2 regions of the Glutamicibacter sp. FR1 genome follow, and region 1 is predicted to be linked to the other one. Evidence: predicted binding sites of a transcription regulator. Region 1 holds the regulator's gene; the other holds the start of a gene.
The links. The regulator LexA, encoded in region 1, represses DNA repair genes until DNA is damaged. The targets are predictions, from matches to a motif close to TCGAACANNTGTTCGA.

Region 1 (15,637 bases):
CGTTCCAGGAGCAAAGACGAACTGCAGGTTCAGTTCCGGTCCGGAACCTCCGCCAAGGACAACTTGCCCGTCCTTGCTGCGGGAGCCGACTCCCCTGCCCGGGGCAACCTTGACGGTCTGCAACTGGCTGAAGCCTTCGGTTGCATCCTGCACCAGGTTGGCGATCTGCTGATTCTGATAACTCGGAATCCACTCGATCTGCTTAGCCAGGTTCCAGACCCCGGGTCGTCGAAGCACGAAGGTGAAATCGCTTCCGGGATCGAGGACCAGCAGCTGGCATTCCTCGCTGACTGCCGAGAGGGCCGCCCGCGGGGCGTAGACCGCCACCGGCCGAGCTTCCTTGTGCCACGTCTGAAGCCGTTCAACTGTGGTGAAGATCGGCAGAGCCATGCGGCCATCCGGGGCCTTGATCTTCACCAGCGCCATATCGGCTTCCTTATCGGAGGCGAAGCCGTGTTCAGTCATCGCTTCTTCACCGAGCTGGGCGACCACCGCAACGAAAACGCGCGCCTGTGACAAGGATTGATGCACTTCGCCCTCCCCCGCGGTGCCGGCTCGCAAGGCTGCCAAAGCGGCAACGACATTGGCGTCGGCCTTGCCGTCGTCCTTGTCGAAGTTATGCAGGGGGTTGCCTTCGCCGCTCAGGTCGCGGCCTTCCCAATCCTGGCCGGCAGAGTCGGTTTTTGAGCCTGCCTGCGCCAGCGCAGCGACAATATGTCCCGGCAGATGGCGTTTGGGTGCGGATTCAGGTTGCTCGGTGCTCATAGCTCCATGCTATCGGTGGTTTCGAGGTTGTTGGCAGGAAGTTCCAAAACTGCATTCATGAGCTTGGCCACCCCGAACGGTGGCATTTCAGATTTCACTCCCTGCCGTCTGTGCGCAATCGCTGCCAGGGGGAGGTATTGCAGAAATCCGGCTTCACAAATGGAAAGGCGATTCAGAAGCAGGAAGCTTCTGAATCGCCTTTCGCGGATGGGGCTTGGTGCCTAGCGGCGGCCTGCCACATCGAGGGCTTCCTGCAAGGTGAACTGGCCTGAGTACAGCGCCTTGCCCATGATGGCGCCTTCGATGCCTTCAGGAACCTGCTCACGCAAGACGCGGAGGTCTTCAAGCGAGGAGATGCCGCCCGAGGCGACAATCGGCTTGCTGGTCTTGGCAGCGATTTCGCGCAGCAGTTCAACGTTTGGACCGCGCAGCGTGCCGTCCTTGGTCACGTCGGTGACAACATAGCGGGCGCATCCGGCGTCTTCCAAGCGAGCTAGGACGTCCCACAGGTCGCCGCCGTCCTTGGTCCAGCCGTGGCCGGACAAGGTGGTTCCGCGCACGTCCATGCCCACGGCGATCTTGTCACCGTGGCGGGCGATGGCCTGCTTCGTCCATTCCGGGTTTTCCAGTGCGGCGGTACCGAGGTTGACGCGGGTAGCGCCGAATTCCAGTGCACGTTCCAGGGAGGCGTCGTCGCGGATGCCGCCGGAGAGCTCGACCTTGATGTTCAGTTCCTTGGCAATGCGCTGGACGATCTCGACATTGCTTCCGCGGTCGAAGGCTGCGTCCAGGTCGACCAGGTGCAGCCATTCGGCCCCGGCGTTCTGCCAGGAAAGCGCAGCTTCCAGCGGGTCGCCGTATCCGGTCTCGGAACCGGCTTCGCCTTGGACCAGGCGCACTGCCTGGCCGCCGGCGATATCTACCGCAGGCAGGAGTTCGAGGATTGGTTGCTCGCTCATGATGTCCTTAGTGAAGAAGTAAAAAGTGGTTAGTAGGTCAGGGCCCAGGCTGCGATCAGGCTAATGCCTGCAAGCACCCAGAGCGCGATGATCCATGAAATATGGGCCTTCTGGTTCTTCAGCGAAATGGCCCCGCCGATCAGGAAGGCCCCGATAACACCCAAGATGAGGCTCCACATGCCTAGAGTGTCCCCAACCAGTTGCGCAGCAGCTGTGCGCCAGCGTCGCCGGACTTCTCCGGGTGGAACTGGACTGCCGAGAGCGGGCCGTTTTCGACGGCGGCCACGAATGGCGTCCCGTGCGTCGACCAGGTCACCTGCGGCGGGGTCATCGCCGGCTGGGTGACGTCGAATTCCCACTTCTGCACAGCGTAGGAGTGCACGAAGTAGAATCGCTCGTCCTCGATGCCTGCGAAAAGCTTGGATCCTTCCGGCGGGCGCACCGTGTTCCAGCCCATGTGCGGAATGACATCCGACTGGAGGCGTTCAACCTTGCCCGGCCATTCGCCGATGCCTTCGGTTTTCACCCCGTGCTCCACGCCTTCTTCAAAGAAGACCTGGTGGCCCACGCAGATCCCCAAGACGGGCAGGCCACCGGCGATGCGGCGGCCGATCCAGCGCAGGGAACCGGTTGCGGTCAACTGCTCCATGACCGAGGCGTAGGCGCCGACTCCCGGGACTACCAGTCCGTCGGCAGCCACGATCTTCTTCGGGTCTGCGGTCAGTTCCACCTCGGCGCCGGCGGCTTCCAAGGCGCGCACGGCGGAACGGACGTTGCCTGAACCGTAGTCCAGGACAACTACTGTTTTCTTCTCCACTTACAGGGCACCCTTCGTGGATGGGATCTTGTCGCCCATGCGCTCATCGCGCTCTACGGCTTCGCGCAAGGCGCGGGCGAAGGACTTGAATTGCGCTTCGACAATGTGGTGCGGGTCGCGGCCCGAGAGCACCTCGATGTGAGCGCAGATCTGTGCGTGGAAGGTGATGGCTTCGAAGACGTGGCGGGTCATCGAGCCGGTGAAGTGTCCGCCGATCAAGTGGTATTCCTGGCCAGCAGGCTCGCCGGAGTGCACGAGGTATGGCCGGCCCGAGACATCGACGACTGAACGGGACAGCGCCTCGTCCAGCGGAGCGTAGGAGGTGCCGAAGCGGCGGATGCCTGCCTTGTTGCCCAGCGCCACGCGCAGCACTTCGCCGATGGTGATCGCGGTGTCCTCAACGGTGTGGTGGACATCGATGTGGGTATCGCCGGTAGCACGCACGGTGAGGTCGATGAGCGAATGCTTGGAGAGCGCAGTCAGCATGTGGTCATAGAACGGCACCGAGGTGCTGATCTCCGAGACTCCGGTTCCATCGAGATCCAATTCAACGAATACGGACGATTCGCTGGTCACGCGTTCCATGCGGGCGCGACGTGCGCCAATCAATTCGGCAGACATGTCTTCCTTCGCTTGTCTTTGATTACTTCTGCGAGCCGAGCAGTTCGGCAAGTCGTTCCAAGAAGGCTGTGGTTTCTGATTCGGTTCCGGCCGTAACACGCAAGGTCCCCGGAATTCCATTGTCGCGGATGATGATGCCGGCTTCCAACAGGCCTTCCCAAATAGCGTGGGGGTCTTCGACGCCACCGAAGAAGACGAAGTTGGAGTCGGAGACCGATGGCTTCAGGCCCAGTTCCTTCAAGCGCGCGACGATGCGGTCACGCTGGGACTTGATGTCTTCGACCTGCGCCAGCAGCAACTCGATGTTCTTCAAGGCGGCGATCGCCGTTGCCTGGGTCACGGCCGACAGGTGGTACGGCAGCCGCACCAAGCGGATGGCATCGGTGACCTCTGGCGCGGCGGCCAGGTAGCCGACGCGTGCGCCGGCCAGGCCGAATGCCTTGGACATGGTGCGCGAGACGATCAATCGCTGGCGGCCTTCAAGCAGACTCAGTGCGGACTTGGTGCTGGCCAAGGAGAATTCGGCGTACGCCTCGTCAACGATCACCATGCCGTTGTGCTCGCTCATGGCTTCGTACACGGCCGTGATGACATCAAGGCCAAGGGCGGTGCCGGTGGGGTTGTTCGGCGAGCACAGGAACACGATATTCGGCTTGTGCTCGCGGACCTGCGCGGCTGCAGATTCGGCGGACAGGGTGAAATCCTCGGCGCGTTCACCGGCGATATAGGTGGTATCAGTACCACTGGCCAACAGCGGGTACATGGAGTAGGTGGGGCCGAAGCTCATCACGGTACGGCCTGGACCGCCGAAGGCTTGCAGGATCTGCTGCAGGATTTCATTCGAACCGTTCGCGGCCCAGATGTTCTCCTTGGTGAGCGAGTGGCCGAGGTAATCGGCAAGAAGTTCACGAAGCTCGGTGAACTCGCGGTCGGGATAGCGATTCAGAGTTGCCGCTGCCTTGGCCACTTCCTGGGCAATGGCGTCTACGACTACCGGTGGCAACGGATGGGTGTTCTCGTTGACGTTCAACTGGATCGGCACGTCAATTTGCGGTGCGCCATAAGGGGATAGCCCGCGGAGATTCTCACGCAAGGGCAGCTGACTCAAAAGTTCACTGCGGTCATTCACGCATCAAGTCTACGTGCGCAGCGAGCCCGCCAGTGAATCCGCTACGGCTGCAGGTAACAAACTCTAGCCAGCGGGGGAAGCTAACCGGCAAGGACCGGAATCGACAAGGTATCTCCAACCTGGATTTCGCTGCCGTCCAAGGCGTTGAGCTCCGCGATGTGGCCAACTGCGGACGTCACGTCGTAACCGGTGGCATAGTCGCGAGCCAAACTCCATAGCGTATCCCCGGGGATCACGGTGACATCGATGGTTCCAACCCCAGCAGGATCTTCTGCCGCGGCATGCGCGTCAGAGGCGAACATGGAGAAGAAGAAAGCAGCAGCGATCGTGAGTGCGAAAACGGGCATCCCCACCAGCACAGCCCAACCGCGGCGGTTGATGCGGATTTTCAGCGGCGCTTGGGTCTGATCTGAGTCAAGTGCGACGGTAGCCATGACGTTGTCTCCTCAAGAAATTCAAGTGATGCGAATTTTTATTCGAAAGTACGGATTCGAAAACTTGTTCGAACCTCGTACATCTGTTCTAACAGAGGTTCGCGGAACTTGTCCAGAAGTTTTCGAACAAATCTTTGAAAGAAGCTCGCTTATCTACTAAGATTTCGAAGTAGACGAGCAATGAAAACATCTCACCATCTAGCTCCGACAGTTTGGACACGCAAACTTTCGAATGATTGCTAGGGAAGGCAAAATCTCATGTCAGCATCACAACGCACTCCCCGATCGAATGCACGTTCGCTGACGATTCGCCAAAAGAAGATCCTGGAGACGATCCAGCGGTCTATCGGCAAGAACGGTTATCCGCCATCGATGCGTGAGATTGGCGACGCTGTCGGACTCAAGAGTCTGTCGAGCGTGACCCACCAGTTGAGCCAGTTGGAAAAGCTCGGCTATATCCGTCGAGACCCACGCCGTCCGCGCGCGATGGAAATCCTGCTGCCACTGCAATTGTCCGACGATGCCGAAAAGGCCGAGGCCTCGGAGCCGGTCGAGCCGGCTGCCAGCGAAGACGCCAAGATCATTGAACTGAGCACTTCTGCTGACACCACCATGGTTCCGCTGGTTGGCCGTATTGCTGCTGGCGGTCCGATCCTGGCAGAACAGTCCGTCGAGGATGTTTTCTCGTTGCCTCGTCAGCTCGTGGGCCACGGCGAACTGTTCATGCTCAAGGTGTCCGGCGATTCAATGGTTGACGCCGCGATTTGCGACGGCGACTGGGTAGTTGTCCGCCGACAGCAGACGGCAGACAACGGCGACATCGTCGCAGCCCTGCTGGACGAGGAAGCGACCGTCAAGACCTTCCGGCAGCGTGATGGGCATACCTGGCTGCTTCCGCAGAACTCGCGCTACGAACCGATTTTGGGTGATGCAGCAAAGATCATGGGACGGGTCGTCTCGGTCATGCGCTCACTCTAGATTTCGTGTGGATATTGCGCTGGTGCTTGGCACCAGCGCAATTTTCGTTTAATCAGCTAGTCGCCGGCCTCAAGCTCGATCTGGGCGGCCGCGGCGAAGATCATCCAGCGCTGGACTGCCGCCGAGAGCCGGCGTGGTTCCTGGTCGGTCAGATGGCCTGCAGTTGCCTTGACCAGATCCTTGGCCTGCTCCCTGCTTGGTGCTTCCAAGCGGTGATCTTTCGCGGCGAGAGCCAGATACCGGCACAGGATTCCGGCAAAAAGATTCCCGTCTCCCCCGCGGTTGAACGCGAGTACTCCGGCAGCGGAAGACAGCGAGTGCGTGGTCGCATCGATCAGCACCTGGGCGTGAGCCAGATCGGCCGGCTCGCCAAGCTCAAGCAACGCGCCTAGCACCGTGCCCTGGTTATAGGTATAGACCGCTGGCTCCATCGTGTGCCCCTGGCTGGTCAACCGCAGCCCGTCCAGATACAGCCCACGCTCGGCGCTGAACAGGTTCTTCTCCAGCCATTGGAGGACCTGCCGTGCGGTGTCCTCCTGGCCGGTTCGGCCGAAGAACAGGGCCGCCGGCGCATTGGCCGGCGTATTCTTGAAATCCCGTTTTTTCGACCAGTACAGGCCGCCGCCCAGCACCTCGTCCATGCCAGCTTGAAGCTGTTCTCCCAGCACCCGCATTGCAGTCTGAGCAGCGTGGTTTCCTTCTCCCGTCACGGCCAGCGTGAACTGCGCCAGACGGCCGCTAGCCAAGGCAAGCCACGCCATATCGTCGAAGAAGTAGTTGGGCAGCATCCCGAAGTTGCGAATTCGAATGCCACGCAACAGATGATTGGCCCGGGCCAGCTCGGCACGCGCCGATTCCGCGTCGCCTGCGGCCAGATAGGAGTGGCCGTCATCAATGATGGCATCCAGATAATGCGCCTGCCACCAATAGTTCCACTCCGACAACGGGTGCGCGCAGCCATTGAGATCGCTGAGCATGCTTCCGTCGCGCAACCGGTGCGCCCTGCTGTAGCTTTGCCCAATCCAGGTTCCGGGCAGCCGCAAGAGGCGACGCCCGAAACGCTGATGGGTGTCGATGGCGGCTTGGTGTGCCAATTCTTGCATGGACTCCATGGTGCCTTTCGATTCACGCGGCATCAGTTCTTGTCACAGACCTTAGTGCATCGCCGAGCATCCTGCAGATAGGGCATAAAGAACTTGAGCTGCCCTCAGTCCAAGGACAGCTCAAGTTCATGCTCCATGATTCGGCTATTTACCGTCCGGGTTCAAACGCTGGAGAACACCGGCAATGACCTTCTTGTCGACAGTCGGCCACATCGGCGGCAGGGTTGCTTTCAAGAAGCTGCCGTACCGTGCAGTGGCCATGCGCGAATCGAGGATCGCCACCACGCCCTTGTCCCCGACCGAACGGATCAGGCGTCCAGCGCCCTGGGCCAGGCGAATCGCCGCATGGGTGGCGGCCACCTGCATGAAGCCGTTGCCGCCATGCTTGGCCACGTCTTCGGAACGGGCTTTGGAGATCGGATCGTCCGGGCGCGGGAACGGGATCTTGTCGATGATGACCAGTCGGCAGGAATCTCCTGGCACGTCAACGCCCTGCCACAGGGTCATGGTTCCGAACAGGCAGGTGTCACGTTCGCTGCTGAACTGCTCGACCAGCGACTTCATGCTGCCCTCGCCCTGGCACAGGATGTCCACGTCCAGGCGTTCGCGCAAGATGCTTGCCGCTTCTTCGGCGGAGCGCTTCGAAGTGAACAGAGCCAGTGCACCGCCGCCGGAGGCCTTGATGAGATCCTCGATCTCATCCAGCGTCTCCGCAGCCAGTTGGCGGCCCGGCTTGGGCAGATGCTTGGCTACGTACAGGATGCCCTGCTTCGGGTAGTCGAAGGGACTGCCGACGTCCACGCCAGTCCAGGACGGAGCCCCGGCGCCCATCAAGCCCAGCGAGCCTGCGACCGAATCGAACTGCGAACCGATAGCCAAGGTAGCGCTGGTCAAGACGACCGTGCGCCCATCGAACAGCCCTTCGCGCAGCTTGCCGGCAACGGACAACGGGGCAACGTTCAACGTGGCTGGCTGGGTCTCGTCAGCTTCGACGTATCCCCGGCCTTCGACAAACTCCCGCGGACGGGTGGTGTACAGCACCTCGCGGCGCTCTTCGGATTCGAGCATGCGAATCGCATCGTCCATCACCGACTGCAGCTGGGAGCGGGCGGTCTGTCGCCCGCCGTCAGCCGGTGCATTGGCTTCGGGCTTGGACAGCGCCAACGCCAGCCGGGCCTGTTCCACGATGTCGTTCAGGGCGATGCCCATGTCTTCGCGCAGGCCATGTTCCAGCAGCCCCGTGGGCACGCCGGTCAACGACTTTTCCAGGCGGTTCGCCGCCTTGACCATCTCGTCCACGTTCACTCCGCAATGGCGCTTGGCGCCGCCAGCCGCGGTGAGCACCATGCGTGCGGAGAGCGCCCCGGAAACCGAACTGGTCACGCGGTCCTGCAGTTCGTGGGCCTCATCGATGATCGCGACTTCGAAGTCCGGGAGGACCGAAAGCCCCTCGAAGGCCGATACCGCCAGCAGGGCGTGGTTTGTAATGACCACGTCCGCTTCCCCGGCACGGGCGCGAGCCATCTCCGAGAAGCATTCATCCGCCATCGGGCACTTCTGCGACCCCAAGCACTCCATGGCCGAAACCGAGACCTGCTTCCACGCCTTGTCGCTGACCCCGGGCACCAGCTCATCGCGGTCACCGGTCTCGGTCTCTTCAGCCCATTCGCGCAGCTTCATGACCTCGCTGGCCAACGGCGAATAGGTGGTGCCGGCAGGAGCTGCCGGCTCATCCATCGAGAAAAGCGTGCCTTCGTCATCCGGGTACCCGCCGCCGAGCTTGTACTGACACAGGTAGTTCGAGCGTCCCTTGAGCAGGGCCACATCCATCGGGCGCGAGAGCTTGCCCTTGAGCGATTCGAGCAACCGCGGCACGTCACGGCCGACAATCTGCGATTGCAGCGCCAAGGTCGCGGTGGAGACGATCACCGGCTTGGCGCTGGTCTGCGCGTGGGCCAATGCCGGAATCAGGTAGCCCATCGACTTGCCGGTGCCGGTGCCTGCCTGCACCAGCAAGTGCTTTTCATCTTCCAGCGCACTGACCACATGCTTGACCATTTCCTGCTGGCCGGTGCGCATGGCACCGCCCATGGAAGTGACCGCGGCCTCCAGGAGCCCCAGGGCCTGCTCTTGCTTATCCATGAAGGTTGAAGGTCTCCAACTCTGCAGCTAGGGAATCGCGCACCTTGACGATCATCCGGGTGCCCTCCTCCAGGTGTTCGCTTTCCAAGATCTCTGATTCGCTCTGGTGCAGCTTGGCGATCAAATCCCCGCGGTTGTAGGGAATGAGCACCTCAAGCTGGATGCCGGGGCGTGGAATCGATGAGCTGATCTTTTCGAGCAGCTCCTGGATGCCTTCACCGGTGTGCGCGGAGACGACCACGGTGTTGGATTCCCGGTTGCGGATGCGTTCGATAACGAACGGGTCAGCCACATCGGCCTTGTTGACCACGATGATCTCTGGAATGTTCAACGCGTCGACTTCGCCGAGCACGGTGCGCACGGCTTGGATCTGCCCTTCGGGATCAGGGTGGGACCCGTCAACGACGTGCAGGATGAGATCCGAATCGGCGATTTCCTCCAGCGTGGATCGGAAGGCTTCCACCAGCTGGGTCGGGAGGTTGGATACGAAGCCGACGGTATCGGCCAGCGTGTAGGTCAACCCGTCCTCGGTCGCCGACTGGCGGACGGTTGGATCCAGGGTAGCGAACAGCGCGTTCTCCACCAGCACCCCGGCGTTGGTCAAGCGGTTGAGCAGCGATGACTTGCCGGCGTTGGTGTAGCCGGCAATGGCCACGGCTGGAACCGCATTGCGCTTGCGGCTGGCACGCTTGGCTTCGCGGGCAGGCTTCATGGCCTTGATCTCGCGGCGCAGCTTCGCCATGCGGTCGCGAATGCGGCGGCGGTCCATCTCGATCTTGGTTTCACCCGGTCCACGCGAGCCGATGCCGCCACCGGCGGCACCTACGCGGCCACCGGCCTGGCGGGACATCGATTCGCCCCAGCCGCGAAGACGCGGCAGCAGGTATTCGAGCTGGGCCAGTTCAACCTGGGCCTTGCCCTCGCGCGATTGGGCATGCTGCGCAAAGATGTCCAGGATCAGGCTGGTGCGGTCGATAACCTTGACCTTGACGATATCTTCCAGGGCACGGCGCTGCGATGGCGCCAGCTCTGCATCGACAATCACGGTATCGGCACCCGTTGACGCAACGATTCCGCGCAGCTCTTCGGCCTTGCCCGAGCCGAGGAAGGTCGAAGGGTCCGGCTTGCTGCGGCGCTGCACCAGGCCATCGAGGACTTCGGAACCTGCGGTCTCCGCCAAGGCGGCGAGCTCGCGCAGGGAGTTCTCGGCGTCGGCGACGGTACCATCGCTCCAGATGCCCGCCAGCACGACGCGTTCCAGGCGCAGCTGGCGGTATTCAACCTCGGTGACGTCTTCCAGTTCCGTGGACAGGCCTGCGACGCGACGCAGCGCGCGGCGATCCTCCAGATCTTCCTGGTCCCCGTCGAAATTGCTGAGGCCTGAGGAAAAACGGTTCAGTGCAGTAGCCTGGCCAGCGAAAATGGAATTCTCTTCTTCGCCGAAGTGCTGAACCTGCGGGCTCTGCGCATCATCGGCTGCGAGAATTCGATCGATGGCGGCCTGGATCTGGGCATCATCCATCGATGCCGAATCGTGCTCGTGTGACTCGGAGTTAGTCATGGTCTCCTTAGAAGTACTTCGCTTTCCAGAATAGTGCGGGTGGACCCCACTTTGCGACGTGGCGCGTTCAGTTTCGGTTGGTTCATCAAACATTCGTGGTCCTTTGCAAGGAGTAAAGGTCTATGGGCAGACAGGTGAATGCATGGTTACCGGTAAGCAAAGGCGTGTGCGGGGGTTCTGGAAAGAAGAACTGCCAGGTATTGGGAAATGACTTTGCCGTCTGCTGATTCATGCAAGTGGGCGCGCAGGAACTGCGCGGCCAGCTTGTGGAACCGCGGGTAACCAAGAGGGCTACGTATTAGACGAAAATGAAAGTCATAGGGAAAACTCTATCAGTGATATCTGCTCACGCCCATATCGCCTTGCTCACGTTGCCGACGTTGATCTTTGGGGTATCCGTACCGGGCGATAAGCTTTGCCTATGACCTCGGATCACTACTTCACCGCCAGCCCGGCCTCGGCAGATGAACGGCGCACCATCGAAGTCGAGCTCAACGGCTCGTTGCGCAAGGTGCAGACTGCCTCGGGAATCTTCTCCCCCGCCGGTCTGGACAAGGGAACGGCGGTGCTGCTGCAGTACGTGCCAACCCCTCGCGGACGCATTCTGGATATCGGGTGCGGCTGGGGGCCCATCACCCTGGCCGCCGCCGAGCAGTCCCCGCAATCCGAGGTCTACGGCGTGGATGTCAATGAGCGTTCCATCGACCTGGCCCGCTTGAATGCCGCGGCGCTCGGCTTGTCCAACGTGGTTGTCGGCACCCCTGAGTCCGTGGATCCGAGCCTGCAATTCGACACCATCTGGTCGAACCCGCCCATTCGCATCGGCAAGGATGCCCTGCATGAACTGCTGATGTTGTGGTTGCCGCGGTTGGCCCCGGGTGGCGAGGCATGGATGGTGGTGCAGAAGAACCTGGGCAGCGATTCGCTGCAGAAGTGGCTGATTGAGCAGCTTCCCTCGGATTGGAAGATCACCCGTGAAGCGACCGCCAAGGCCTTCCGCGTGCTGAAGGTAGCGCGTCCGGCCTGATTGCAAAAAGCAAAATCGCAGAATAGCTCGCCGAGCCATTCTGCGATTTTTGCCGTGGAGCCGATCTGGTCTACTCCGAACCGATGATCCCGCGGGCAACCAGGTCTGCCGGGCCGCTGAGGATCGTATCTTCGCCGCCCTCTGCATTGCCACGGAATTCAACGCCGACGACACCGCCGGGCACCTTGACAGCCCACTGGTTGATCAGCGCGGTGCTGCGGGCCCAGTAGCGTACGGCTGCCGCGGCCGCACACGCACCGGTACCGCATGAGAGCGTCTCGCCGACCCCGCGTTCATGGACGCGCATCTGGACCTGGGCAACCCCGTCCTCTTCGATCAGCGGCTCGGAAGGAACCACGAATTCCACGTTGGTGCCGTTGGCAGGGACCGGAGATACCTCTGGGGCTTGGAACAGGTCCAGTTCTTCAAGCATCTGGACGTCTGGCAAGGCAACTACGGTGTGCGGGTTGCCCATGGCGATGCTCAAGGCCGGCAGCGCCTGCTCCCAGCCTCTGGGCTTGACCATGGAGTCCACCGATTTTTCGGCGGCTTCCTGCTCGAAGATCAATCCCCAGGGGCCGAGGTTCACCGCGTAGCCATCAGCGAGTCGGGTAATTTCCTTGACGCCGGCACGGCTGCCGATCTGGAAACTTTGCCCGACCTGGAGGCTCACGAGCCCCTCGGCAATCAGGTAGTGAGCGAAGGCGCGTACGCCGTTGCCGCACATCTCGGCGATGGACCCATCGTTGTTCCGGTAATCCATGAACCAGTAGGCCTTGGGATGCTCCAGGAACTGCCCTTCGTATCCGGGAACCTTGGCGGTGGGCACGGCACGGATCAGCCCGTCGCCGCCAACGCCGAAGCGGCGGTGGCACAGGGCGGCCACCTGTTCGGCGTTGAGATCCAGCTGCGCTTCCGGGTCGGCAATCAGCACGAAGTCGTTGCCGGTGGCATGGCCCTTGGCGAAACGTTGTCCGGCCAGCTGACCTAATTCGGTGCGGTACATCAATGCTCCTAGAGTTTTCGTTCGTACGTTGGCTAGCCGATGATCTGCAGTGTTTTTTCCAGCAGCCCAGGTTCCAGCGGGTTCAGCCAGTTGACCCGCTCATCTGCGTTGAACCAGGTGATTTGGCGTCGCGCGAACTTGCGGGTGGCAATGACCGTCTGGTCAATGGCTTCGTCCCGGGTGATCTGCCCGTCGAGGAAGTCGATGTACTGCTGGTAGCCGATGGCGCGCGAGGCGGTCTTGCCTTCGCGCAATCCCTGGCCGAGCAGTCCCTCGACTTCCGCGGCAAATCCCAAGGAATCCATCTTGTGCACGCGGGTTTCCAAGGCCTCATGCAACGCCTGGCGGTCGTAGTTCAAGCCGATCTGGATTGCCGGAGCGGCATACTCGCGTTGCGGCATGAAGGAGCTGAAGGCCCGACCGGAAATCTCGTGTACTTCAAGGGCGCGGATCGCGCGGCGCAAGTCAAGATTGCGTGCTGCAGATACCGGGTCAACCTCGGCCAGCCGGCGGCGCAGCGGTCCGTCTCCTTGAGCCTCGACCTCGGCCTCCAGCCGTTTCCTGACTTCTGGATCCGTCGGCGGGAAATCGATCACATCAAGGGCCGCCCGCACGTACAACCCTGAGCCCCCGACCATCACCGGAACCTTGCCGCGGGCACGGATTTGGGCGAAGTGGTCGCGGGCTTCGGTTTGGAAGGCGGCAACGGATGCTTCCTCGGTGATGCCCATGGTGTCGAGCAGGTGATGCTCGATGCCGCCACGCTCATTCACCGGCAGCTTCGCGGTGCCGATGTCCATGCCGCGGTAGAACTGCAGGGCATCGGAATTGACGATTTCCCCGCCCAGTTCCTGCGCCACGGCGATGGCCAAGTCCGACTTGCCGGTACCTGTGGGGCCGACGATGGCAATCACCGGCAGGTTCGAAGTGGCCATATGGCTAGCTGCGCACTTTCAACGTCGGCATGCCCAAGCTCGTGCGGCCTTTCGATCCGTTGGCCGCCGGTGCTGGAACCCCGCAGCTTTCGGCCTGCGCCCGGTCCCACGCATCCCCGGCGCGAGAACGGCGCAGGGAGTACTGGTCCACGGTGGGATCCGAGATCAGGTGGAATGCCGCCACTTCGGTGATCGGCAGGGTTACCAGGTCGCCAGGGCGCGGGGCCTGGGCACCTTCAGGTACCGAGAAGTGCACCAGGCGCTGGTCCTGCGAGCGTCCGGAGAGACGGTGGGTCTCTTCGGCCTTGCGTCCGGACTGTTCGGTGGCCATGACTTCCACGGTACGGCCCAGCTGCTTCGCGTTCTCCTCCTTGGAAATGCGGTCCTGCAACGCCGTCAAGCGCTCATAGCGCTCCTGCACCACTGCCTTGGGAAGCTGCTCGTCCAGGTCGGCTGCCGGGGTGCCCGGACGCTTGGAGTACTGGAAGGTGAAGGCCGAGGAGAACCGCGACGCTTCAACCACGTCGAGGGTGGCCTGGAAGTCTTCTTCGGTTTCACCCGGGAAGCCGACAATGATGTCGGTGGTGATTGCCGCATGCGGGATGCGTTCGCGGACCTTGTCCAGGATGCCGAGGAATTTCTTGGACCGGTAGGAGCGGCGCATGTCCTTGAGCACCTTGTCCGAGCCGGACTGCAGCGGCATGTGCAGCTGCGGCATCACGTTAGGTGTTTCCGCCATGGCATCGATGACGTCATCGGTGAAGGCCGCCGGGTGCGGGCTGGTGAAGCGCACGCGTTCCAGTCCTTCGATTTCACCGCAAGCGCGCAGCAGCTTGCCGAAGGCCAGGCGGTCTCCGAATTCCACGCCGTAGGAGTTCACATTTTGGCCCAGCAGGGTCACTTCGATGGCACCGTCGTCTACCAGGGCCTGGATTTCGGCGAGGATCTCGCCCGGACGACGGTCCCGCTCCTTGCCGCGCAGGGAAGGGACGATGCAGAAGGTGCAGGTGTTATTGCACCCTACGGAGATGGAGACCCAGCCGGCGTACACGGATTCGCGTCGGGTAGGCAACGTGGAGGGGAAGACATCCAGGGATTCAAGGATCTCCAGTTGCGCCTTCTGGTTGTGGCGCGAGCGGGCCAGCAGCGTGGGCAGCGAGCCGATGTTGTGCGTGCCGAAAACCACGTCGACCCATGGGGCCTTCTTGATGATGGTGTCGCGGTCCTTCTGAGCAAGGCAGCCGCCGACGGCAATTTGCATATTGGGGCGTTCAGCCTTCAGGTTCTTGAGCATGCCCAGGTGCCCGTACAGCTTGTTGTCTGCGTTCTCACGCACTGCGCAGGTGTTGAAGACAACAACGTCGGCGACTTCTTCGGCCAGCTCTTCCGGCTTGCGGCTCAGCCCTGCATCTTCCAGCAGGCCAGAGAGGCGCTCGGAGTCGTGGACGTTCATTTGGCAGCCGAAGGTACGTACCTCATAGGTACGGGGTAGTTCTTCGCTGCCGATGTTGCTCAAGGTATGTTGCTCAGTCACCCTTAAAGATTACCGAAGATCGGGTGCCGCTGAAATGTAGGCGAGCCTCCGCTGGACTCCTGGTTGCCTTCACGGTTACGGCCTAGTGGCCGTCGGTGCGCGCCTTCGGGTGGAAGGCCAGGAAAAGGAATAGGCTTTTCGATAGCTGATTCGGCGCAGGAAGGGCAATCCGTGGAAAACCATTCGCCAGGCAAGCACCAGAAAACCGGCAAGTACCGACCGTTGCGGTTGTCGCGCGGCATGAAGATCTTCCACTGGTGGATGGCAGGATTATCCGCGCTTTTCCTTCTCGCCATCCCGACCGCTATTGGCATCATCCCGCCCATTGATGGTCAAACCGACAGCCTGCTGTTCAATATCGGTGTCGGCTCGATGCTTGCCGGGGTCCTGGTCTTGAGCCTCTGGGCCTACCAGGGCATTGACGATTGGCTTGAGCGCCGGAGAAACGCACCAGGGCGGCATCCGAAACGACATCAGTAGCGATTGCCGAAGCGCTCTTCCCATTCCTCGCGGGCGACCTTGAACGCCATGCCGCCGTTGTAGCCTTTGCGGCCCAGCATCCCCACGAGCCGGCGCAGGGCTTTGTCCCGATCGGCGCCCATGGATTCGGGACGCAGCTTCGCGCG
Region 2 (15,637 bases), 780 kb from region 1:
CTTCGGCTCACTGGTGATCGTTGCAGCTATCGCCGCCTGGTGCTCACGGCACGTGCGCGGCATCCCGCACCCGGATCAGTGGTCCAGCGAACCGGCGAGCGCAAATTCTCAGATCGACGTGGAGGCGAAGGAATCTGCAGGTTTGGTTTCTGCAGAAGACGAGCCGACGCAGGTTCAAGGAGAACCGAGCATGAAAAACTATCCAGCATCAAACTCATCCTTTTCGTCCCGGCGGCTTGGCTTGCGCCGCACGCCCAGCAGCGTACAGCGCAACCATCACCTGCCGAGCCGCGTCGACCTGGAACTCCACGCCCAGCGTGAGCGCGACCTGTCATCGCCGCGCAATGAGCAGTGGATCCATCTGTAGTCAGTCAGAATTTGAACTGCCTGCAGTTTTCCCGGAAGCTCGCACTATGCGGACGACCCCGATAACCAGCACCGCGAATAGCGCAACTCCCCCTGCGGCAGTGACGAGCCCTCCTGAGGTCGAGAAGTAGTGCGAGGCAATACCCACAAAGAGCACGCTGACGCGCAACCCGATCCACACCATGAGGTGTTCGCCTTCCAGGCCTATCATTCGAGATCAGGGCATCCTAGGCTGGTTACATGAACAAGTCGGCCCCGCCGACCATCAGCGCGATCACCCTCGGCGTGCGTGATGTCGGTGCTTCAACCAGGTTCTATACCGAGGGGCTGGGTTTCGAGCTGGTGCAGCCAGCCCACCCGGAGATTGCCTTTGTCCGTGCCGGGCATTCCTTGATGCTGGCCTTGTGGGACGTTACGCAGATGCCCAGCGAGTATGGCGACATCGGACACGGCGAGAAGGCTCCCCCTGTGTCGCTGGGGCATAACGTGCACACCGATGAGGAAGTCGAGCGGTTCTACCGGCGAGCGCTTGATGCCGGAGCGCAATCCGTGACGGCACCGGCTGTGCAGCCGTGGGGCGGAATGAGCGCCTGCGTGGCCGACCCTGACGGGTTCCGCTGGGACTTCGTGCATAATCCGTCATTCGTCATTGATGCGGACGGGCATGTGTCCTCGGTTTGAGGTTTTTCAGCCTTGGGTGATGTTTCTCGATGTTTCCGACTCGGGCCAGGGTTCTGCGGTCAGCGACGGCCACTGGGCTAGCCACCGTTCGATCTTGGCTTCGTAGACATCCCGCGGGGCAAGCACTGGGTTCGGAACGATCTTCCGGGCGAATAGATCTGCAAACCCATGCGGGGCATAGGTGGCTACTTGCCCATGCGCATCGCGAGTGACCGCAAAGCAGCAGGTCTTCGCTGCAAAATGATCGATGGCATCCGTGGAGCTGGTGAATGGAATAGCAGGCACGCCGAAGTGCTCCTCGTACCAAATGTGGACGCGTGCTTCATTGCGGACTTCGATTTCTGCGTCGATGCCTTTGAAGAGTTCTTTGGCCCGGCGTATGACTGCGTCTTCCGCCTCATAGGACGTATCTTCATCGAAGTAGAAGAAGTCGTAGTCGCGAATTCCGTTTTGCGGGTCCTTTCCCTCAAGCACGTTCCATACCGTTTGGAATAGTGCACCTGCGGTGAGCCACCAGTCCGAAACACCTAGCTGTGGCGCAAGGTGGAGGATTTGCTGGTTGATGGGGTTTGCTTGGACGCACTTGAGAAAGAATTGTTCATCCGGTGCATCCATGTTCGTTTGCTCCTCACGTCAAGTACTCGCCCCATGAGACCCAATGTACTTGTTGGGCAAAACCCTGTCATTGGATGAGCGCATCACGCCCCTCTCTGGTCCAGCCCTTCGGCTTCCATCCGCTTGGCCAGCTCACCGACGCTCTCGATGCTGCGAGCACCTTCGCCGAGCTTTGGCCGGTAGCTGATTTGCGGGCGGCCCTGCTCTTCAAGGTATCCCGCAGCGGGCAAGGTTTCGGGCTGATGCAGATCCCAGGCGTTCAGCGCCTGCAGCGAGATGCCACGTGGTCCGGTGCGCCGGGTGACTCCGTGGATGAGCAGCATGCGGGTGGAAAAAAGCAATGGCCCGGTACGTTGCTGGGTGTCGTCGAAGAAGGTCGCGTCGATGCAGCCGGTCCCGTCGTCCACGGAAATGAAGACCACGCGCTTGCCTCCGCGCATGGGCGGGGTCTGGGTGGCCACGCGCACTCCGGCGACAAGCACCTCGGTTCCGTTGCGCAACTGCAGCAGCTCGGCCGCTTGGGTGATGGGCAGGTGCGCCAGGCGTTGCCGGTAGGAAGAGATCAGGTGCTCGCTGGCATCCAGGTGCATCAGGTCCAGTTCGGTACGCACCACTTCGGCAGGTTCCAGCTCGGTTCCGGTGGCCTTGATGTGTTCGATTTTCCCGAGGTCAAGCGCCAGCTGCCCGGGGCCGGGCCGGTATTTGGCCGGAAGGGAGCTGTGGGCCATGGATTGCGTGTGGGCGATGGTGTCGGCACGCGAGGTCCCGGCGAGCAGGGAGTCGAAGACGCCGAGGGCCGCGAGGTTCTGGTAGGTGCGGCGTGAGAGCCCCGCGCGGGCGCGGACATCTGCAAGGTGCTCATAGGGCTGGCCGGCGACCAGGCGTTCGACTTCGCGTTCGCTCATCTGGTGGATGTCGCGGAAGGCCAGGCGGACCCCGTAGCGTCCAGGGCGCAGCGAGCTGGGCGCGCGTGGCACCACCGGGAGCTTCGCTGGAGCGGATTCGAACACCCGTTCGACCCGGTAGTGCCCGGTGGAGCGGTTGATGTCCAGCGGCAGGATGGGGATGCCCATGCGCCGGGCTTCGGAGACCAGCAGCCGCTTGGGGTACATGCCCGGGTCGTGCTCCCAGATGCCGGCAAGGAAGGCTTCGGGGTGGTGGGCCTTGAGCCAGGCCGAGTGGTAGGTGGGCACGGCGAAGGCCGCCCCGTGGGCTTTGCAGAAGCCGAAGGACCCGAAGCCGGAGAGCACTTCCCAGACCTTGTCGATCGTCTCCTGGCTGTAGCCGCGCTTGGTTGCTTCGGTGCGCACATAGCGTTCTACGGCTGGTTCCTTGTCCGGATTCCCCAGCAGTCGGCGGTAGACATCGGCCATGCCCAGCCCGCAACCGGTCATCACATCCAGGATGCGCAGCACCTGTTCATGGAAGACGGTGACCCCATGGGTTTCGGCGAGCGCTGGAATCAGGTCCGGGTGCAGGTATTGGGCCGGGGCGAAGCCGTGGCGGTGCTCCAGGTAGGGCTTGACCATATTCGATTGCATGGGGCCAGGGCGGAACAGCGAGATGTCGATGATCAGGTCGTTGAATTCGCGCGGGGCGAGCTTGCCGATCAGCTCGCGCTGGCCCGGGGATTCGATCTGGAAGCAGCCCAGGGTATGGGTTGAGCGGATCAATTCGAACGTGGGTCCGTCATCCAGCGGCACCCGGGACAGGTCGATCGCTCCGGCAGCGGAGATATAGCTGTCATCCACGTGCCCTCCGGCGCGCGCGACCGACTGCTTGTCCGGGTGCATGCGGGCGATCTCTTCCAGGGTGTAGGCGATGGCTGATTGCATGCGCACCCCGAGCACGTCGAGCTTGATCAGCCCCATCAGGTCCATGTCGTGCTTGTCGAACTGGCTCATCTGCAGCCCGATGCCCGACGGCTGGACCGGGGTGCGGTCCAGCAGGCTCGCGTCGGAGAGGATCACTCCGCAGGGGTGCATGGAGATATGGCGCGGCAGCCGGTCCAGGCGTTCGGTGGCGTCGATGAGGATATCGAGCTGGGTGTCATCGGTAATGCGTTCGGCCAATGCCGCCAGTTCCGGCTTCTCGGTGAGCGCTTCGCGGAAAGAGGACGCGGAGAAGCGCCAGAGCTGCTTGGCGATCTCGTCGACCTGCTCCTGCTCCACCCCGAGGGCGGCTCCTGCATCGCGGACCGCGCCGCGGGCACGGTAGGCGTTCTGCATGCTCATCAGGCTCACGCGCTCTTCGCCGAAGCTGGCGAAGATCTCCCGGTAGATCTCGTGGCGGCGTGCGGACTCCACATCGATGTCGATGTCCGGCAAGGTGGTGCGGGTATCGGAGAGGAAGCGTTCGAACACCAGGTCATGGGTTAGCGGGTTCACCTGGCTGACGCCCAGCAGGTAGTTCACCAGCGAGGAGGCGCCGGAGCCGCGGGCGGCCACGCGGATTCCCATGCCGGTGATCAGCTTGACGGTTTCGGCGACGGTCAGGAAATACCCGGCGAAGTCCAGCCGGTCGATCACCCCGAGTTCCAGAGCCAGCTGTTTTTCAATGAGGCTGGGTTTGGCGTGCGGCAAGAGCCCGGGCACCGCTGCGTGGACTCGCTCGGTGAGTTCTTGCATGGCCGGACGATGCAGGCCGATGACCTTGGCTTCGGGGATGACCGGCTTCTTCCATCCGAGATCGGCTACCGGGTCGGCCGCAGCCCATTCGGCAAGCGCCTCGGTTTCCCGCAACAGCTGTTGAGCCCAGCTTCTTTCGGTGGCCTGGCCGATTTCCTTGGCCAATTGGCGCATCTCTTGCGGGGTTTTCAGCCATCCTTGGCCGTTGGGTTGGCAGGAGTCCAGATTCTTCAGGCTGTGCAGGGCGCGCGCCGAGTCCAGGATGTCTGCGGTGACCGCACCGTCGGGATCCACGTAGCGTACAGCGTTGCTGAGGACTGCCTTGATCCCCCGCTCGTGGGCGTAGCGCAGCAAGCGGCCTGCTTCGCCGAGGCTGTAGCGCGACCCGGGACTGGACAGGTGCGTGGTGATCTCCACGCGCAGCATCTTTCCCAGCCGCTTCTTCCAGTTGGCAAGCAGCGCCCGGGCGTGGGCATAGTTTCCCTTGAGGATTGCGCGGGCAACATCCGATTCCCCGCCGAGCAGGACCATCAGGTTCCCGCCGGCGCCCAGATGCGCCAGCTGCCCGGCTTCCAGGCCCGGAACACCATGCGAAGTGCCATGCGCGAGGGTAATTGCCCGGCACAGCGCCGCATACCCGGCGCCATTGCAGCGCCCACGGGCCAGCAGGACAATCCGCCCTTGGGCTTCCCCGTGGCTATCAAGCACCGCAAGGTTCACCCCGAGAATCGGATGCAGGCCTTCTGCCATGCAGGCTGCCACATGCTTGACCGTCCCGTACAGCCCGTCCCGGTCAGTCAACGCAAGCATCTGCGCCCCCTGCGCCTTGGCCGCCTGGGCCAGCTGCTTTGGGGGCGAGACGCCGTAATGGGCGCTATATGAAGAACTGACGTTCAGATGGGTGAAGCTCATGGAGGTCCTTCGAAAATATGTTCCCCTGCCGGGACATCAGGCGCTACGGGCCAGCGAGCCATGCACCCGCACCAGGCGCCACCGCTCAGTTTGCGCATCAAAACTCACATCGACGCTGTGCACTTGGCTGGATCCGCGCACGGCGACCAGCTGCAGGCGCCACATCTCATAGTCGGCAATCCCCGCACCGGCTCCGCGGGGAATCCGCAGGTTCTCGTCCCACCATTTGCGGCGCTCGAACCAGCGCTGCGGTTCGGCCACCAAGCGATAGTCCTGCCCCTGCCAGCTCACGCGCAACGGCATTCCATTCGCTGCGCGAGCTACCTCGATCGACTCGGTGAACATCCCCACGTGCACACTCCTTACCTAGTAGAATCATTCTATTCGAACATGTGTTCGAATGACAGTTACACTAGTCAGCGCGACCGACAGTTTGGGTTAGCCGAGCGCAGCGGCTCCAGCGCCGACAGGCTGGCTAAATAGGCCCTGCGAAAGGCCGTGCTGAACGCACAGGGCAAGGAGTATCCGACGTCGCGGCAATCTGGAACAGCGATGCATCGCTGGCAAGCTGCGCATCATGAGCCAAGGCTAGGCGCAATTTGGCGAGGTACCCGATGGGAGTGGGACCCTGCTGACCATCAGAGCTGGAGCTCGAGGAGCAGCCCTTGCACCGTCACATATGTTCCGGGAAAACCGTGGTGCACCTGCGCAAATTGGCTCTGGGCGAAACAGCCTGCGTCATTGTGTCGTGAATGTTCCATAAGCGCCGGGGACACCGATAACATCGAGACAACAACAGTCAATCGTTCCAGGAGCTAAATCCCATGCCTCATAAGGTCAAAGCCGTTGTTTCCCGCGCCAAGGATGCGCCGGTAGAGGTCGTCGACATCATCGTTCCGGACCCGGGCCCCGGAGAAGTAGTCGTCGACGTGCTCACCACCGGTGTCTGCCACACCGACTTGCACTACAAGCTCGGCGGCATCGGCGACGAGTACCCCTACCTGCTGGGCCACGAGTCCACCGCAGTCGTCAGCCAGATCGGCGAGAACGTCACCAATGTGAAGGTCGGCGACCGCGTGATCCTGAACTGGCGTGCAGTCTGCGGCCAGTGCCGCGCTTGCGCCAAGGGCGAGCCGAAGTACTGCTTCAACACCTTCAATGCCACCCAGAAGATGACCCTCGAGGACGGCACCGAACTGTCGGCCGCCCTAGGCATCGGCTCCTTCGCCGAGAAGACCCTGGTCCACTCCGGCCAGTGCACCATCGTGGATGAGGAAGCCGATCCGGCAGCCATCGGCCTGCTCGGCTGCGGCATCATGGCCGGCATCGGCGCGGCGATCAACACCGGCGAAATCAAGCGCGGCGAGTCGATTGCCGTGATCGGTTGCGGCGGCGTCGGCGCCGCCGCCATCGCCGGCGCGCAGCTGGCTGGCGCGACCACCATCATCGCGGTGGACGTCAACGCTGACAAGCTGGAAACCGCGAGGACCTTCGGCGCCACCCACACCGTGGATTCCTCCAAGGTCGACGCAGTGGAAGCCATCCAGGAACTGACCGGCGGCTTCGGCGCCGATGTGGTGATCGATGCTGTAGGCCGTCCGGAAACCTACAAGCAGGCCTTCTACGCCCGCGATCTTGCAGGCCGCGTGGTGCTGGTGGGCGTCCCGACCCCGGAGATGAAGCTCGAGCTGCCGCTGCTGGACGTCTTCGGCCGAGGCGGCTCGCTGAAGAGCTCGTGGTACGGCGACTGCCTGCCAAGCCACGACTTCCCGATGCTTGTCGAGCAGTACAAGCTCGGCCGCCTGGATCTGGACTCCTTCGTCACCGAACGCATCAAGATCGATGAAATCGAAGAGGCGTTCAAGAAGATGCATGAAGGCACCGTGCTGCGTTCGGTGGTGGAGCTCTAATGGCTGCCCGCATCGAGAACGTCGTCACCTCCGGCACTTTCTCGCTGGATGGCGGCACCTGGGATGTCGATAACAACGTCTGGATCATCGGCGATGATTCCGAGGTCATGGTGATCGACCCGGCACACGATGTTGCCAAGATCCGGGAAGCCGTGGGCGATCGCGAAGTCATGGCCGTCCTGCTGACCCACGGGCACGATGACCACATCCGCGCCGCCGGCGAATTCGCCGACGCCGTAGATGCACCGTTGTTCTTGAACCCAGAAGACCGCATGCTCTGGGAAGCTGTCTACCCGGAGCGCGACGTGGACGCGGAAATCAGCGAAGGCGATTCATTCACCATCGCCGGCACCTCGCTGACCGCGCTGCACACCCCGGGGCACTCGCCAGGTTCAACCTGCTTCTATGCGGAAGACCTCGGCGTGCTGTTCAGCGGCGACACCCTGTTCAACGGCGGACCGGGTGCTACCGGGCGCAGCTACTCCAGCTTCGAGACGATCATTGAATCGATCCGCACCAAGCTGCTGGTGCTACCAGCCGAAACGGTGGTCAATACCGGTCACGGCGATGCCACTTCCATCGGCGCCGAAGCGCCGAACCTGGATGAATGGATCAAGCGCGGGCACTGACCCGCGACAGCGATTCCACCAAATGGCGGCAGCAGCCGGCCTGCGGGCCGGCTGCTGCCGCCATCCTTGTTTCCCACACCATCGATGGAATAATGAATCCATGCCTGAAACGCATTTGCGGATCCAGAGAACGGCAGGCTATGGCGGCCTTGCCGCCCTGCTCTGCGGCCTCGTCTTGATCTGGCACGACGGCCGCCAACCGGTGGCCGCTGCCGCAGATAGCTTCTACTCAGCCGCAGGAGCGATCTCGCAGTCGCCGAGCCCTGTGCTTCTTGCCGGAGGCGCGCTGCTGTTCTTCGGCGTCGTCACCCTCTGCCTGGCAGCAGGGATCTTCCTGATGCGCCGCATCCTGGCGGTGCGCCCTCTCAGAGTCGTGCCCTGGATCCTGGCCGCGCTCGCCTTGGCCTTGTTCCTGGCAGGGGCCGGGTTGAAGATCTGGGATACGCTGCAACCGGTGCCTTTGGGCTGGTTCGCCTACGAGCCGCTGACGCACGCACAGCTGTCCTCGCTGGCCACGTCCCCGGCGGGCGTTGCCGCGCGGCGGCTGATGGGACTGGGGCTGGCAGTATTCGCCATGGCCAACGGCGCCTGGATGGTGCAGCACGCCGCCCGGCACCAGCGCTAGAACAGCGAGTTGCTGTGCGCCTCGATCAGCTCCGGAGAGTTATTGCGCACATTGCCGACAGCGGTGTCGACCTCATGCATGGTCCATTCTGAGGCCACATCGAACGCTTCTGCACGAATCTGCTCGATCAGCCCTTCGCCATCTTCCTCGGCAGGGTTCATCCAACGGCCCATCATCTCCTTGCCCAGCGGAATGGGCAAGCGGTCGTGCAGGCCGGCAAGTTCGCCGAGCACCCCTGGTTCTTCAGCCGAAGGCGAATCCATGGTCATGATCGAGGTGGAAAGAATCCAGGATCCGTCCTCGTCCTTCCACCATTCATAGAGGCCAGCGAAGAAGATCAGCTTTCCATCCTCGCGGTGCACGTAGAAGGGGCGTTTCTTGCTGCCCTCCTTCTTCCACTCGTAGTAGCCTTCCACCGGGACGACGGCTCGGCGCTTCTTCACTGCTGAGCGGAAGGTCGGCTTGGTGCTGGCCGTCTCGCTGCGCGCGTTGAAGGCACGCACCCCGACCGAAAGCTCCTTCGCCCAGCCTGGCACCAGCCCCCACCGGGCGACATGGATCTGGCGGTGCAGCTCATCGCCGATCAGCCGCTCGAGCACAATCGGCACATCGGTGGTTGGCGCAACGTTCCATGACTGGCGCAATTGCAGGTTGTCGTCAGCTTCGGCCTCGGCCTCCGCCACCAGATCGCCGATAGCTTTGGCCATCACATATCGTCCGCACATCGCTTGCCCCCTAGTCCGGCCTCAAGGAAAATCTGCTCCCCAGTCTAGCGAGCAGCGTCCGAGAATTCAGCGAACTTTTTCCGGCCAGCCGGGAACAAAGTCAACATGCGTGCCGTTACACCAACTATGAGCAATGAATTGAACCTTGACCAGTACGTTCCCGCTGCCGGCGGAGTCACCATGTTCACCACCAGCTGGTGCGGCTACTGCCGCAACCTCAAGCGCCTGATGGACCAGAAGGGTGTCACCTACACCGAGGTGAATATCGAAGAAGTTGAAGGCACCGCGGAGATCGTCGAGTCGTTCAACAACGGCAACCAGACCGTTCCAACTCTGATTTTCCCGGACGGTACCGCAGCCACCAACCCGCGCATCGACGAGGTTGTTGAGCGCGTCGGCGCATAGTTCCAGTCGCAAAACCACGCATCGGCACCCCCAGCAGGTGCCGATACCTTTTTAGCTGCGCTATGCACCGTGCAGCGTTGCGTGCTCGCGGTATTCCCCGAGCAACGCGGAAATAAATGCTTCAGTGGTGACACCGGCGAGCAAATCGTTCGCTGCGCCTACCGTTGTCGGATCCATGGGAACACCCATTGCCTGGTAGACCCCATCAAGGACCTGGCGCAAGGACGAAGAATCTTCGACAACAAAGACTGAAGAGAACAGCCACGCGCCGGAAACCACACGCTGAGCCGTGCCTACCAGCTTCACTGGATAGTTGCGCGGCGAGTTCCCATCAGGGAGGCCATGTACCGAATGATCGCCGGGGCAGTACTCCCCCGGGATTGGCCCGACCTGCGCATTCACGCCAAGGCGCTGGAAGGCGTTGGCATAGACGCGGGCAAATACCTCGAAGCGGCTTTGCTGGCGCATCACTGCCTCAGCTTCGGGCTCAATGTGGTCAACGATTAATGTGCCCCGGTGATATGCCGCGGCTCGGCCACCGGCTTTGCGCACCAATGGCGCAAAGCCTAGCTGCTGCGCCACCTCCCGCGCCTCCTCATAGCCGTCCAGACGCACATCACGCTGGCCAAAGGCCAGAGTCGGGTCCGGACGATAGAGCCGTAGCAAAGAACCCCTCTCGCCCGACTGGACATCGCGCAGCAACTGCACTCCGCGTTCTAGGTCAGCTGCCGGGTCTCCGCTTGGAACTTCGATTTCCACGGATAACGGCGCATCTGACTGGGCATTCCACAAACTCATGGAACTGAGTCTAATTCAGCAAATCACTTCAGGTGGAGTAGATGTCACAGCAGCTGGTTGCCGAAAGCCGGCATTTCTGGGCCATAATAAAAGGCGTGCCAAATTCTTCAACCCCTGTCATCCTGATTGCCGGGCCGTCCGGATCCGGCAAGTCCTATCTCGCGTCGAAATTCGGCCAGCCTCATCTGCCGCTGGACGAGTTCTACCGCCAGATCAGTGAAGACGGGAATCCTGTTGAGTTCCCTCGCACCGGCTACGGCGAAATCGACTGGGACGATTCGGCTACCTGGAATCAGGAAGCCGCGCTGCAGGCAATCGATGATTTGCTCCAGCGCGGTACCACCATGGTCCCCAACTACTCAATCGCAACCTCGAGCTACAACGGGCATCGCGAAATCACGTGCGCCGGAGGACCGATCGTCGCCGAAGGCATCTTCCTCTACGAAATCCTTGAGCCGCTGTGTGCCAAGGGCATCAATGTCCAGGCGTACTATGTCGACGAACCGGCCTTGGTCACCGCTCTTCGGAGATTCGTTCGCGACGTAGCACAGCGCCGGAAGCCAATCTTATTCCTGGTCAAGCGCGGCTATGCACTTTTCCAGGCCCACAGCGCAGACCGGGAAAAGTACCGCCAGCGGCAGTTCACGCTGATGTCCAAGCCAGAGCTCAAGAAGCTGCTGGCCAAGCTTTCAGCCGGCGCATCGAACTAGCGCGAACGGACCGTCAGGATCTGCTCGGCCCGGCCGAAAGGGCCAGTTTCATCGTGCAAAACCGTTGAGGTCAGTCCGATGCCGTCGGTGCCGAAGCTCTGCTGGACATCCAGCCCCAGCCACTTGCCTACCGGCATGCGGTACATGTGGATCTGGAGATCCACGTTCGGGTAGATCCAGGTCTCTTCACCCGGATCCACACGTGGCACCACGCCGTTTGCCGTGTCGATCATTCCCACCAGGCTGGATAACGCAGTAGCGTCTCCCGTGTCGACCAGCGCATAAGGAGTACGCAGCCATGCGAAGCCCCGACCTGGGCGCAGTTCATCATTGGCACGCAACTCGATGGATTTGATGTAGCCACCAGGCCATTTCCCGCTGATGTCCCGGACCGAGCAGGCATCTGGACCCGGGATTTCCTTGTCTTCGATCCCTGCTACAGCACTGGTGTCGCTCTGGATGACTCGCCACGCGCGCGCAACGATGCTGGTGCGGCCCTTGGCAGTCATCTCGGCCTCAATCAATTCGATCGTCCGGCCGGGACGGACCATTCGCGTTGAGATCTCGAATTCCCCGGCGTGGATCAGACCGTGGATTTCGTAGCTGATCCGTGCGATGCGCATGTCTGCGCGTGGCTGGAAATTTTCCAAGGCATAAGCCAAGATTCCCGAGGCGGGAGCCATATGCTGCTCATGCGGGTTCCACGCACCCTGGGAATGCCACGACGAGCGATAGCGCCCATCGCCAAGAGCTTCAAAATAGAAATCGCCATCAGCTAGGGTCTGTTCTAGCTCTTCGTTGAGCTGGTGCGTCATCGTTGCCCTCCTGGCATCGCGGTCTTCAATACTCTGCCCTCAGGCTATCCAAGAGTAATTGAATTCACTAAACTAGCCGGCTGTGTCGTGCTCATGGGCTCGCTGGCCGGCATGATCCATGATTCCGAGCACCTCGGCAACACCATTGACCGCCCACATCGCATGAGGAGTCATGGTGTCGAACTGGGCGGATTGACCCGCCTTCACATGGTAGGTTCGATCCCCCAGCTTCAGCTGGATCTCGCCGAGGAGCACTGTGAACCATTCCTTGCCCGGATGGATGCGCAGCTCGGTGGGAGCGGGCGCCTGCGAAGGATCGAAGCGCATTTTCGAAACATTGACACCGTTCACCGCGTCATCGGTGGACAGCTTCCACATGGTGACCCCCGGCATCGAAATCGGCTCCGGGCGGATAATGATCTCGGCCTCAGAGGTTGACGCTAGCTCGTCCAAACTGGTGTTCAACGCCTTGGCTATGGGTATCAGCTGGTCAAGGGCAATACGACGGCTTCCTGTTTCGATCCTGCTGAGCGTGGAAACGCTGAGGGATGCCTTGCTCGCCAATGATTCCAATGACCATCCAAGATTCTGCCGAAGCGTCCTGATGCGTTGCCGGATAATCTGATCCACATCGATTTCTTGCGTCATGCGCAAAACGATACACCCTTTGGCGCAAGTCGTCGATACCGTGGACAGTACACCGAACGCAGCAAGGAGAGGGACATGGAACATTACGAAGCAATCGTCATCGGCGGCGGCAGCGCGGGACTCGCGGCCGCCATCGCGCTAGGCCGTTCGCGGCGCACTGTGCTGGTTATCGATGAAGGAAAGCCGCGAAACGCTGCAGCGCAGCATGCGCATAACATCCTGGGAAACGAAGGCATCAATCCCCTTGACTTCTTGTCCCGCGGACGGCGGGAGGCCATGAACTATGGAGTGCAAATTATCGAAGGCACAGTCGACCAGCTCGGCGGTTCGATGGAGACCGGTTTCAGCGTCACGATGTCCGGCCAAGCATTCAGCGCAGACCGCATCGTGCTGGCGACGGGTCTGGTTGATGACTTGCCTCCGATTCCAGGCCTGGCCCGCGCATGGGGCGATACCGCGGTCCACTGCGCTTACTGCCATGGCTGGGAAGTCCGCGACCAAGAAATCCTGGTTCTCGGTATCGGGCCCATGAGCACCCATCAAGCGATGATGTTCAGCCAGCTAAGCCCTAGCATCACCTTCATCAACCACACCCCGGCCGCATTGAACGACGAGAATCGCGCAACACTTGCCGCCTTGGAAATACCGGTCATCGAGCAAGCAGTGCAAGCGATCGATTTCGATGCTCAGGGAAATCTGGATTCAGTGACCCTTGCAGACGGCCGAAAGGTCAACGCGCAGGCACTGGTAGTGGCAAGCCAGATGAACGCGCAAGCCTCGCTTTACCTGTCGCTCGGCGGGCAGCTTGCCGAAAATCCGCTTGGCACCTTCATCCAAGTCAATGAAATGGGCGCTACCGCTCTGCCCGGAGTATACGCCGCCGGAAACGCAAGTAACCTGGGCGCGATGGTCATGGCCGCGGCAGCATCTGGAACGGTCGCAGGAGCTGCCATCAATGCTGATCTGCTGGGCAGTCGGTTGGCTGAGGCCTCAGCGCCAGCGAAGCCGTAGTTGCCGGCTCTGTCCCCTGGCGCACTGTTTTCCAGGGGGCCGAGCTGCGGCCGCCCAGGGGCACGCGAATAATGCTCATCAATTTTACAGAGAATTACTTTCTGCTGACGCACTAGTCAATCGACAAGTCGTGAACTCCGTTGGCGCGATTCACCTCGGCAGGTTGCCCACGTATCACACGTCACGCCCCACCGGACGGCGATCAATGGTAGGCTTTATTCGTTACCTCAACGGTTGCAGGTGTGAGTCCCCGCCAGCAATTGTTAGCAGTAGGATTTGTAGCACAGCCAACAAATCGTCTGTGCTTTGCAAATCGGTTCATCGATCTTCAGATTGAATGAACTCCTATCGAAACGAATTCTTCATCTTCTCTTCTTCACTGCAGATAAAACATCTCGACGTTTCCGTGCGTCACTTTTCTGTGGCTTCCTTGTTCTACTCCGTTAGCGTGGGGTCATTACCCGCTAGCAGCCTGGAAACCGATGATGTCTAAGCACGTGCAGCGACCCCCGTTTTGGCCGATACCGGCAAAATCAGTATTCGATGCTCCGTATCGACGGCAGGCGAATCGTTCTCGGCAGCTCTGCGCGAGGTAACCCCTAAATTTTCCGATTCGAAACTTCGGATCGGCAACCAGGCCACATCGTGGCCATCAATAAATAAGGAAATAACACTATGGCCACTGGCACCGTAAAATGGTTCAACGCTGAAAAGGGCTTCGGCTTCATCGCTCCTTCGGATGGATCGGCTGACGTCTTCGCACACTACAGCGCAATCCAGAGCTTCGGTTTCCGTAGCCTCGAAGAGGGCCAGACCGTTGAGTACACCCTGGAAGCTGGTCCAAAGGGCCCACAGGCAACCAACATCCAGGCTCGCTAAGAGACTTTCTTCAAAGGTGCAGTTCCCCGCAAGGATGGAACTGCACCTTTGCTGCTTTTAACCGTTTTCTACCGGCAGGCTTCGACCGGAGGTCGTTCCCGAAGAACCCCTACACCAAGCAGACGAGCCGGCAATGTCGTGAGCTTCGGGAACAAGCGAAAAGCGGAAGCTACCGGCATCGGCACCCGGAATTCGCCGCTGGCCTGCATGACGCGGGTTAGCCCGCGATGCATAACTCGTTGAACCATCTGTGTAGCAACTGTCGGGACGGTTCGGCGGCGTTGTACTGCTGCCACATCATGATCAGAAATCGTCCCCTCCCGAAGAGGCCGCGCCAAGATCCGTGCCGCTGCTACAGCATCCTGCACAGCCAAGTTGATGCCGATTCCCCCAACTGGACTCATGGCATGGGCAGAATCCCCAATGCACAGCAGGCCTCTCCGCCACCACTGTTTCGCAAGATTTAGCTTGACGTCCAGAAGCTTCGCATCATCAAGGGCCAAACTCCGTACGCCATCTGCCAGCTCGGGGGCGGCCTGGATGATTGACTTCCTCCATGACTGGACGCCTTCTGCGCGTAGCCGGGCATCGTGCCCCTTCGGCAAAAGCATGGCTGCCTGCACGTATCCCTCGCGCGGAATCAGGACAAAAGATCGATCCTTGGCGAACGCTGGAGTCAGTTCGTTCTTTCGATCCACGTTGCTTGGAATCTTGAACCACCACACATCAATCGGTACGGAGAATTCCCTCATCGGCAGTGCGGCTGCTTCTCGGACACGGGACCACCTGCCGTCTGCCGCAATAGTGAGCAAAGCACGCATTTCACCGCCGCCGGCCGAGTCTTCATATTTGACGCCAACTATGCGGCCTCCTTCGGTGACAACGTCAGTTACCGAAGTACACATCCTCAGCTCGAAATTCGGTTCCGCTGCACCTGCACGAGCCAACAAGTTGAGGAAATCCCACTGCGGCGCCATGGCGATGAACGGAAATGGATGCTCCAACCGCGACAGGTCGAGAACTGTAGCTGGCGAACCGTCCCTGGCGGGTATGCTTGCCTGAGCAACCTTGCTGAAATCGATCTTTTCGAACTCGCTCATCAGCCCGATTTCATCAAGCAACTGCAGCGTTGAGGGGTGGATGGTGTCACCACGAAAATCCCTGAGGAAATCGGCATGCTTCTCAAGAACCGTTACTGGCACACCGCTGCGGGCAAGCAGCAAACCGGCCACCATTCCGGAGGGTCCTCCCCCAACGATAATGCACCGTGTATCTTCTGCC

Region 2: a site for LexA is predicted at 5,586-5,601, ahead of ACLQ8T_RS08990 (DUF6504 family protein). Genes of this name have one in related genera too.

Annotation. Positions count from the first base shown of each region.
Region 1 is NZ_CP178602.1:1,077,864-1,093,500, reverse strand. Features, by position in the region: gene ACLQ8T_RS05235 (SseB family protein) at 1-765, opposite strand, end outside; gene priA (bifunctional 1-(5-phosphoribosyl)-5-((5-phosphoribosylamino)methylideneamino)imidazole-4-carboxamide isomerase/phosphoribosylanthranilate isomerase PriA) at 987-1,724, opposite strand; gene ACLQ8T_RS05225 (hypothetical protein) at 1,754-1,888, opposite strand; gene hisH (imidazole glycerol phosphate synthase subunit HisH) at 1,906-2,541, opposite strand; gene hisB (imidazoleglycerol-phosphate dehydratase HisB) at 2,542-3,162, opposite strand; gene ACLQ8T_RS05210 (histidinol-phosphate transaminase) at 3,185-4,291, opposite strand; gene ACLQ8T_RS05205 (LysM peptidoglycan-binding domain-containing protein) at 4,372-4,725, opposite strand; gene lexA (transcriptional repressor LexA) at 4,984-5,703, shown strand; gene ACLQ8T_RS05195 (glycoside hydrolase family 76 protein) at 5,760-6,806, opposite strand; gene ACLQ8T_RS05190 (ATP-dependent DNA helicase) at 6,951-8,948, opposite strand; gene hflX (GTPase HflX) at 8,941-10,602, opposite strand; gene ACLQ8T_RS05180 (class I SAM-dependent methyltransferase) at 10,931-11,536, shown strand; gene dapF (diaminopimelate epimerase) at 11,607-12,542, opposite strand; gene miaA (tRNA (adenosine(37)-N6)-dimethylallyltransferase MiaA) at 12,575-13,477, opposite strand; gene miaB (tRNA (N6-isopentenyl adenosine(37)-C2)-methylthiotransferase MiaB) at 13,482-14,930, opposite strand; gene ACLQ8T_RS05160 (hypothetical protein) at 15,183-15,491, shown strand; gene ACLQ8T_RS05155 (regulatory protein RecX) at 15,485-15,637, opposite strand, start outside.
Region 2 is NZ_CP178602.1:1,854,367-1,870,003, forward strand. Features, by position in the region: gene ACLQ8T_RS08970 (MFS transporter) at 1-367, shown strand, start outside; gene ACLQ8T_RS08975 (VOC family protein) at 607-1,047, shown strand; gene ACLQ8T_RS08980 (nucleotidyltransferase family protein) at 1,054-1,662, opposite strand; gene ACLQ8T_RS08985 (DNA polymerase III subunit alpha) at 1,746-5,201, opposite strand; gene ACLQ8T_RS08990 (DUF6504 family protein) at 5,238-5,546, opposite strand; gene ACLQ8T_RS08995 (S-(hydroxymethyl)mycothiol dehydrogenase) at 6,026-7,111, shown strand; gene ACLQ8T_RS09000 (MBL fold metallo-hydrolase) at 7,111-7,740, shown strand; gene ACLQ8T_RS09005 (hypothetical protein) at 7,841-8,365, shown strand; gene ACLQ8T_RS09010 (SOS response-associated peptidase) at 8,362-9,090, opposite strand; gene ACLQ8T_RS09015 (glutaredoxin domain-containing protein) at 9,217-9,495, shown strand; gene ACLQ8T_RS09020 (biotin/lipoate A/B protein ligase family protein) at 9,556-10,293, opposite strand; gene ACLQ8T_RS09025 (uridine kinase) at 10,389-11,003, shown strand; gene ACLQ8T_RS09030 (thioesterase family protein) at 11,000-11,818, opposite strand; gene ACLQ8T_RS09035 (helix-turn-helix domain-containing protein) at 11,891-12,550, opposite strand; gene ACLQ8T_RS09040 (NAD(P)/FAD-dependent oxidoreductase) at 12,542-13,477, shown strand; gene ACLQ8T_RS09045 (cold-shock protein) at 14,153-14,356, shown strand; gene ACLQ8T_RS09050 (FAD-dependent oxidoreductase) at 14,425-15,637, opposite strand, start outside.